4 regions of the Paenibacillus sp. FSL K6-0276 genome follow, and region 2 is predicted to be linked to each of the others. Evidence: predicted binding sites of a transcription regulator. Region 2 holds the regulator's gene; each other region holds the start of a gene.
What was found. Region 2 encodes Rex, which represses fermentation and respiration genes when NADH is low (regulators of the CRP and FNR family bind a similar motif). Its sites were predicted from a motif close to TTGTGAAATATTTCACAA; they were not measured.
Positions count from the first base shown of each region.

Region 1: the regulator Rex is predicted to act here: its motif matches at 731-748, upstream of MHH52_RS27215 (formate/nitrite transporter family protein).
Region 3: the regulator Rex is predicted to act here: its motif matches at 1,313-1,330, upstream of nirB (nitrite reductase large subunit NirB).
Region 4: the regulator Rex is predicted to act here: its motif matches at 1,505-1,522, upstream of MHH52_RS02425 (FAD:protein FMN transferase).

Region 1 covers NZ_CP150276.1:5,767,060-5,769,265, reverse strand. Annotated here, with positions in the region: gene MHH52_RS27220 (FAD-dependent oxidoreductase) at 1-575, shown strand, start outside; gene MHH52_RS27215 (formate/nitrite transporter family protein) at 853-1,680, shown strand; partial or broken gene MHH52_RS27210 (molybdopterin dinucleotide binding domain-containing protein) at 2,043-2,206, shown strand, end outside.
Region 2 covers NZ_CP150276.1:4,168,120-4,170,325, forward strand. Annotated here, with positions in the region: gene MHH52_RS19610 (amidohydrolase) at 1-598, opposite strand, end outside; gene MHH52_RS19615 (redox-sensing transcriptional repressor Rex) at 585-1,238, opposite strand; gene dinG (ATP-dependent DNA helicase DinG) at 1,372-2,206, opposite strand, start outside.
Region 3 covers NZ_CP150276.1:4,441,100-4,443,305, forward strand. Annotated here, with positions in the region: gene nirB (nitrite reductase large subunit NirB) at 1-1,196, opposite strand, end outside; gene MHH52_RS21020 (hypothetical protein) at 1,425-2,135, opposite strand.
Region 4 covers NZ_CP150276.1:522,307-524,512, reverse strand. Annotated here, with positions in the region: gene MHH52_RS02445 (hypothetical protein) at 1-172, shown strand, start outside; gene MHH52_RS02440 (ASCH domain-containing protein) at 370-783, opposite strand; tRNA gene MHH52_RS02435 (tRNA-Thr) at 873-944, opposite strand; gene MHH52_RS02430 (hypothetical protein) at 1,027-1,155, opposite strand; gene MHH52_RS02425 (FAD:protein FMN transferase) at 1,170-1,466, opposite strand; gene MHH52_RS02420 (DUF4234 domain-containing protein) at 1,623-1,964, shown strand; gene MHH52_RS02415 (DUF2752 domain-containing protein) at 1,977-2,206, shown strand, end outside.

The sequences.
Region 1 (2,206 bases), 1.6 Mb from region 2:
TCAATGACTATATGCAGACTAGTTGCCCAGATGTGTATGCCGCTGGTGATAGCTGCGCGATTCATTACAACCCTACAGGTAAGCACGCTTATATTCCACTGGCAACCAATGCAGTACGGATGGGCACCTTGGTCGCACGTAACTTGGTGACAGAGACGATTCCTTATATGGGTACTCAAGGGACTTCTGGCATTAAGATTTATGAAGACAATATCGCAGCAACAGGTCTTACAGAAGAAGGGGCTAAAGCTGAGGGAATGGATGTAGAGACCACCATGATTATTGACAACTACCGTCCAGAATTCATGCCAACCTTCGAGCAGGTTCAACTAAAAGTAGTATTTGATCGCGTCACACGCCGCATTCTCGGAGCGCAAATCATGTCCAAAATGGATCTGACGCAATCGATTAACACAGTGTCTGTATGTATTCAAAATAAAATGACGATCGACCAGCTTGCCTTCATCGATTTCTTCTTCCAACCTCATTACAACAAGCCTTGGAACTTCCTGAATACAGTAGGTCTTCAAGCGCTGCCGACTACAGTACCAAGTAAAGAGGCTGTAACCGTTTAACGTAATTGCATAAGAACAATCCGTCGGATGAACCGGGGCCATTTATGGCTTCGGTTTTTTTGCGGTCGAAAAAGTGGTACTATTTACCTTTAAAATAATTTGGAACCTATTTTGACAATTGTAATTATGTATGCGTCATGCTAAATTTGACATGTCAGTGAAAACTTTCACTTAGTTTTTCATTAAGTGATAATTGTCACGTTAATGTGTTTTGTGACACGCTACAATGGTCATAAAGGAAAAAATTTTAAGTAAATAGATGAAGGGGATAGGAATCATGGCTTATAATAAACCGCAGCAGATTGCCGCAGTTACGGTCGAGAACGGCATAAAAAAGGCGCACAATCCTTTAAGCACCGTACTTATTCTGGGTTTTCTGGGAGGAGCGTTTATTGCGCTCGGATTTTTACTGGATATTCGTGTCATTGCTGGCGCACCGCAAGAATGGGGATCTATTGCTAACTTTATTGGGGCAGCAGTCTTCCCTGTTGGATTGATTCTAGTACTGCTTGCAGGTGGAGAACTACTGACAGGCAATATGATGGCCGTGCCGCTCGCTTTTATGGCAAAGAAGATTTCTTTCTGGGAAGTCGTCAAGAATCTCGTATTGATTACGCTCAGCAATCTAGCGGGAGCCTTGTTTGTAGCTTACTTTTTCGGTCACGTAGTAGGTTTAACCGCAGACGGTGTGTATTTGGAAAAAGTAGTGGAAATGGCTGGACATAAGCTTGAGGCTGGCTTCTTGCCGGCATTTGTTTCCGGTATCGGTTGTAACTGGCTCGTAGCTCTGGCGGTATGGCTCTGCTATGGAGCAGATAACTTCAGTGGCAAAATCCTCGGTATCTGGTTCCCAACAATGGCTTTTGTAGCTATCGGCTTCCAGCACGTTGTAGCCAACATGTTCTTAATTCCGGCTGCTATTTTTGAAGGGTATTTTTCATGGGGACAGTACTTTAGCAACTTTGTTCCGGTATGGCTAGGCAATCTGACGGGCGGTGCGATATTTGTTGCGGCAGCGTATTGGATGGCTTACTTGCGTAAAGAACCTGCGGCTATTCAATCCGTGAACAGCATGTCCGGTAGCGGTGTGAAGAAACACGCCTAACCTATCTTATAGAGCACTCCTTTGTATATTCGAGGGGTGCTTTTTGCTGTATAGACAAAACAAAATTCGCCGTGATGTATCCGAGCTCGGGGGAACGAAATCGGACGCACGGCGAATTTTAGAAGGGGGAGTGTTTCTAGGCTCTATTACCCCGACTTTTTAATAACGAATCACTTAATTTTTGAAATATAATAGAGTATGAGTTTCACACAATACATCATCCGTATATTTCTACGAGAAAAGGTTGTCATCTTTAAAGGGCGACAACGTCGTTTCTTTTTGTTTAGTCTGCTTTACGGACGACAGCGGCAACTATAAAATATAAATAGATAGTAGGAACAAGGGGAGGACTGCGGACGTGAACCACCTTCTCCAATGTAGAGAAACATCAGTAGCTGGAGAAGGGGCCGACCTTGCAGATTCATTCGAAGGATGCATTAGCTCGAGGGATCAGTGACGGAGATGAGGTTATCGTATTTAACGCCCGTGGTACTATAGATCTTACAGCGAAGGTGACGGACAAGAT
Region 2 (2,206 bases):
ACTTAACAAAGAAGTCCGGTGGGCAGGTATAAGGGGCGTGTGGCGAGATCATCGTCGTAATTCTGCCGTCAGCCTTGCCATGCCAATTGCGTGCAAAAGATATCGCTTCCGCAAGCTTGTGATTCTGAACTTCCACTGGACATAGGCCTATTACGCCTCTCATCAATACGGAACGAATACCTGACAGTTCAACAACCTCAGCCACTCTATCCATATGATCGTACATATCCAGGAAGGTAGTAGTGCCACCCTTTAGCATTTCCAGTACAGACAAGGAGGTTCCCCAGTACACATCTTCTCCGGTGAACTTTTCCTCCATCGGCCACATCTTCTCCTGAAGCCACACCTGAAGTGCTAAATCATCTCCATAACCACGTAGTAACGACATAGCGGCATGACCATGCGTGTTTACTAGACCAGGCATGAACAGCAAACGACTGCCATCAACAACTTGCACACCATCTTCCATCAAAGGCTCTTCTTTTCCTATGTAAGTGATCAAATCATCTTCAATAGTCATATATCCACTCAGAACCGGCTCTTCCGTTCCCGGAGTAAGAAAACGTCCGCCCTTGATAATAGTTTTATTGCTCTTCATGTCCACTTTCTTCCTTTCCGTCTTTCAAATAATAAGCAAGGCTTTGCAAATCCGTTGTAAAATCGGCCGCATGAACCCTGATATTAGGTGGTGTTTTTAGAATCACTGGCGCAAAATTCAAAATCGCCTCAATCCCTGATTCAATGAGGATATCCGCTACATTCTGGGCTTCTGAATCAGGCACTGTAATAATCCCAATTCGAATGCCTTGCTCACGAATCGTCTTGCCTAGCTCCTCCATCGGTTGAACTGTAAGAGAGTTGATTTTCCGCCCAACCTTAGGTGCATATGAATCAAATACAGCGGTGATCTTCATGGTATCCTTCAAATAAGTATTGTAATTGGACAAGGCATGACCAAGATTACCTGCTCCTACCAAAGCCACGTTCAGTTGCTGATCAAGCTTCAAGATATGACGGATTTTCTCGATAAGATAAGATACATCATAACCAATACCTTTTCTACCGAAGTCGCCAAAATAAGCTAAATCTTTACGAATTTGAGCGGGATTCAGATCAAGTTTTTGTCCAAGTTCCTGAGAGGAAACGGTTAATATTTCACGATTCTGAAGATCATTCAAAAAACGCAAGTACACAGGTAATCTGCGAACGACGGCTTCTGATATTTTATCCGATTTCATAATATACCTCCTAAAATAAGTATTACTCTTTTCAAACCCTATCTAAAATCACTTCACCTCGTCTCAATGAAGAGCGGTATTCTGAATACCGCCCTTCATTGTAGAGTGAGTACTTAAACTGAAGACGAACGTTTCAGGAAACGCCTCCGTCCTCCAACCACTCTGCTATACGAGGAACCATTTGATCCGTAAGCATATGCTCCATTTTCGGGCCAGGCAACGAATAAAGGAAATACTTCCCATAGTGAGATTCGATAACCCTAGTATCATAAACAATAACAATACCCCGATCCTGCGCCGTCCGTACCAGTCTTCCAAATCCTTGCTTGAAGCGAATAACCGCCTGAGGAACAGACAACTTCATAAACGGATTCTTCTTCTGGGCTTGTAATAACTCAGACTTCGCCTCCGCTAGTGGGTGATTCGGCGGTTGGAACGGGAGCCTCACGATGGCCAGGCAGGTCAGCGCTTCACCCGGAATATCCACACCCTCCCAGAAGCTGCTTGTACCAAGCAGAACAGAGGCTGCACTGTCTTGAAAACGGCGGATCAGCTTGCTACGGCTGCCACCTTCCACGCCTTGACCTAGCACCGTGATCTCTTGTGAGGCTAGAGCCTCTTTCAGAGGATCATAAACCTGGCGCAGCATCTTATAAGAGGTAAACAGGACAAGCATCCGCCCGCGAGTTGTTACTGCCGCTTCCGCTAGCGACTGAACAAGTGTATCTACAAAACGTGCATCTCCCACACTGCCCTTCACACTAGGAAAATCACGCGGAATAACCAGCAGCGCCTGTTCCCGATACTTAAATGGAGAAGGTAGTAGCGATGTCATCAATCGCCCTTCTTCCGCAGCCTCATTTAATCCAAGATTATCAATCATAAACTGAAAAGACTTATCGACAGAGAGCGTCGCTGAGGTTAACACGATACTCTTCTTCTTGTCGAAGAACAGCTCCTTAAGCTGG
Region 3 (2,206 bases), 270 kb from region 2:
GTCCCCATAACCTCCGAATAAATCTCATCGGTCATAACCGCGCCTTGTTTTACTAATTTTTGCAGGTTAGCTGATTCCGTCACATCACCGAACAGAACCGCACCGACAATCACATTATTTTTAAGCAGAATTTTCTTATATGTTTTTTTCCACTCATCTTTACTCGAAATTACAGTATGTTCAGGGGAATCCATAAACTCACCCGCAGAAAATACGTCCACACCGGATATTTTTAATTTTGTGGAGACAACAGAACCTTCATAGGGCTTGGTATCACTACCGCACAAATGTTTAGCAAGCACCATGCCTTGCTCAAACAGTGGAGCCACTAGTCCGTAACACACTCCGCGATGCTCGGCACATTCACCGATGGAATATACATTCTGCATCGAGGTTTGCAAATAATCATCCACCACGATCCCACGATTTACGGTGATTCCGCTTTCTTTTGCCAAAGTCACATTCGGTTTGATTCCAACAGCCATTACCACAAAATCTGCCGCAAGCGTACTGTCATCACTGAAACGTAAACCATTTACTCTTTGTTCACCGGTCAATTCTACCGTTTGTTTGCCCATAGCAAATTTCACGCCTTGGCGCTCAAGCTCAGCTTGCAGCATCGAAGAGGCATTACGATCAAGCTGACGTTCCATCAGATCTTCCATCAAATGAACTACAGTAACGTCCATGCCAAGGTTCACAAGACCCTTTGCCGCTTCCAACCCAAGCAACCCTCCGCCGATTACAGCCGCTTTGTTATATTGTTTGGCTGCTTCTAGCATCGCGTCACAGTCCGAAATATCTCGGAAACCAACTACGCCTTCCTTTTCGCTTCCAGGCACTGGTAAAATGAACGAATTCGATCCTGTAGCAATAATCACTTTGTCGTAAGAGACTGCCATACCATTATCAGTAATAACTTGCTTCGAGCCTTCATCAATTCGTGTCACTGTTGTTCCAGTGTGCAGAGTAATATTATTGTCTTCATACCAGTTCCAGTCATTTAGGATGATATCATCAATAGTCTTGCTACCTTCGAGAACATAGGACAACATGATTCGATTGTAATTGGGATGAGGTTCACTTCCAATGACTGTGATATCATAAGCTCCACCCAGCTTCAAAATCTGCTCTATCGTACCTATGCCTGCCATACCGTTGCCGACTAATACTAATTTTTCTCTTATCGTTGCCATGGTTAGGTGCCTCCTCAAGCTTATGGGTTCTTGATTAATTTCGCGTCAATTATTCTCTTCATATTGGAATTATACATTTTAAAATTTAAGGGTGATTGTGATTACAATCACATTATTCGTGAATATTTTCACATAAATCTGTGACAATAATTATTGTCTATTTTATAGAAAAAAAAAGCTAGATCAACGATTCTGATCAACCGTTGATCTGGCTTAATGTACGATTTTTTAGCGTAAAGTCAATAAAATCTCCAATTCATCTTGAGGCCTGAGCTTCATATCCATTCCATCATCGAGTAGTTGTTTTCCGTTCACCTTCAACTTCCATTCTTCATTACTAAGAGGGGTATAATCGTTGACGGAAAGCACCTTTTTATTGTCATCGGCCAACTTTACCAAACTGCAGCTTTTTAGCAAATCCCTTACAGTTAAATCCTCTTTATATAACATAATATACGAATGATGTAAGTCTACTTCTACACTTCCACCGTTCAAAGTCAGCATAACAGTTTGAAGTGGTGCTTGATGGTCCTTCGACTTCGCAGTGAAGACTAGCTGTGAATCATACCCTACAGTATTATTCCAATCCGCATTCCCAATGATTAGACCGTCCATCTGAAGCTCCCAAACCATCCCCGACTCTAGTGAAAAATCCTTTACCGAAAGAATGCTTGAGTTATCCTCAGCAAATGTGGCGATATTACTACCTTTCAGTAGCTCCATGATCGTTATTCCATTTCTATAGCTCCCACTAAGTGACCTATCCGATGGTTTGGTAAGCAGTTCATTATCACCAATCCTTATCGATATCGTCGGTCCCTCTGATCCTGCCGCACTATTATTAGCATTACTATTACCGTCAGTGTTAGTAGAGCATCCACCTATTATGAATACGATAACTAATCCTAGCATCAACTTCCATAAATATCGTATGGACATTTCTGGCACCGCCTTGTCCCGCCTAATGACCATATAGCGTCTCAGGCTTGTAAAGTTATGTATACTATCTT
Region 4 (2,206 bases), 2.5 Mb from region 2:
GAACAGGCTTAACACGGGGATAGAAGCCAAATTTATATGTCGTGGATACCATGAACGAATGCTGCTGTTAAACGACATCGTTGCTGCCCAAGCTGCCATCCATATGCGCAGATATCTCGGGCTGGATATTTCATCCTTTAAGAGCTATGAAGAGCAGTATCAGATTAAGTAAAGCTGCATAGAAGCTGCCCCCTCCCCCCATTCAATTAGCAAACAAAAAAACAGGCCTTACCATGGGAGCTGGCAAGACCTGAGAGAGAAATATACCACAAAACACTGGGGGGTGTTTGGTGTCTTCAATATAAACCTCGAACCTGAAAATAAGATGATGCTCACATGAAAATTACATTAAAAACATCAATTTGTCTTTCAGACTAGCTCCGGATGTTCCCACAAGCTTAATCTGCCTTTAGCCGGTATAGGATAACTCAGCGGAAGAACACCTTCGAGTTTCCAAGCAAAACGCCCTTCACTATAGTCGCCAAAATCATATTCATTCCCATTTATCCACCCCCTTAGGTCCGCCTCCGGTGTAACCTCATAACACCCCGTGAGCTGACCTGACGCAATAATGGCTCCTGTCGGCAAATTGTTCGCTGTATAGCCATGCTTCGCCAATATCGATTTGAACGGCTCCTGTTCACATACCTTCTTGTCTATCCTCATCCCGGCATGAATGCCTAACTCTCCGCGGTAGGCTATTCTCCATGATCGGGTTTCGAACTGTTTTTCACCGAGAGCAATCAACGTTGCCCAAGGCTGTCGTATCGTTAAACACCGCATGATATCCATCCCTTCATTCAATCCGGAATACACAGAAAAGTGCGGTCTCCAAAATCCCGGAATACCGCGCTGTATAAGCATTGTAAGAATGCTGGTGAAGGGAATTGAACCCCCGGCCTACGCATTACGAGTGCGTTGCTCTACCCCTGAGCTACACCAGCATGGGCTTTTTTTGTGAAACAAAATCTATTTATACAACGCTCAGAAAATTTTGCAAGTATATACGCCTAGAGACAATCACTCTTAATTTGCAAAGGTATAGCTGTCATTCGTTTTATTCAGCATTTCCTTGAAGCCAGAAGAAGCATACAGCTTCTTGTCCTTCGTAATAAACAAGACTTCCGCATTGGGAATGTTTTCTACGAATTTCAATCCCTCTTCGATATCTAGAAGGACCAAAGCTGTATCGATGGTATCAGCTCGGTCGACCGGTCTGTTACTATCGTTACACTGCTAATATTATTATCGACTGGATATCCAGTTTTCGGATTAATAATATGCGGATAAAACTTACCATCTTCAATGAAATATCGTTCGTAAATACCTTCGGTCACCACAGTCTTGTCATTTACGCGGATTGAACCGATTGGATTGCCTCGTTCCTCAGTAGGGTCCTGAATACCGATGTTCCAATCTTCTCCGGTGTTTCTATTCATAAATGCGACCTCATTTCTCTCTGTCATTTTCGCCCTTGATTGTAGCAGAAAAGAAGCTTCACTAAATGCGCAAAATTTCACGTTAGTAGTGATAACCTACAATAAAACACTAGAATTTTCAATTCCAATCACGTATCATGTGTACGAATGTAGAATTACACGAAACCGAAGGAGTTGATATTGTTGATCCAAAAACGGAGTATTGGTATGGCAATCCTTTTTACTTTTATCACTTGTGGCATTTACGGTATTTATTGGATGTACAAAATCTTTGAGGAATCCAGAATTATCAGTCGTGATCATGAAGGTAGTGCAGGGATAGATCTGTTATTAACGATTGTGACTTGCGGCTTGTATGGGTTCTTTGCGATTTACAAAGCAAGCTCCCGGTTGTACGAAGCGGATGTAGCTCGTGGAAATACATATGCTAATGATGATTCTATATTGCTCACAATTCTGTATGTGTTTGCTTCCATTATTTCAATTGCTATTATCCAGTCGAAAATCAACAAGTTTTTAAATTAATTGAATATTGTTATGTTGAGAGCAATAAAGCAATTAGACCGAAAACGACTCCTCCCTATTCTCATTCTTGGTGTAGTTGGTCTCCTTAGTATGGCTGCGAATGTCCTATTTCAAAAAAGCATTTGCCTCTTCATAAATGTATTTGGCATTCCAAGTCCTGCTTGTGGGATGACTAGGGCCTATATGAGTTTACTGCAAGGAGATATTAGAGCAGCATGGATCTATCATCCGTTATTCATCAT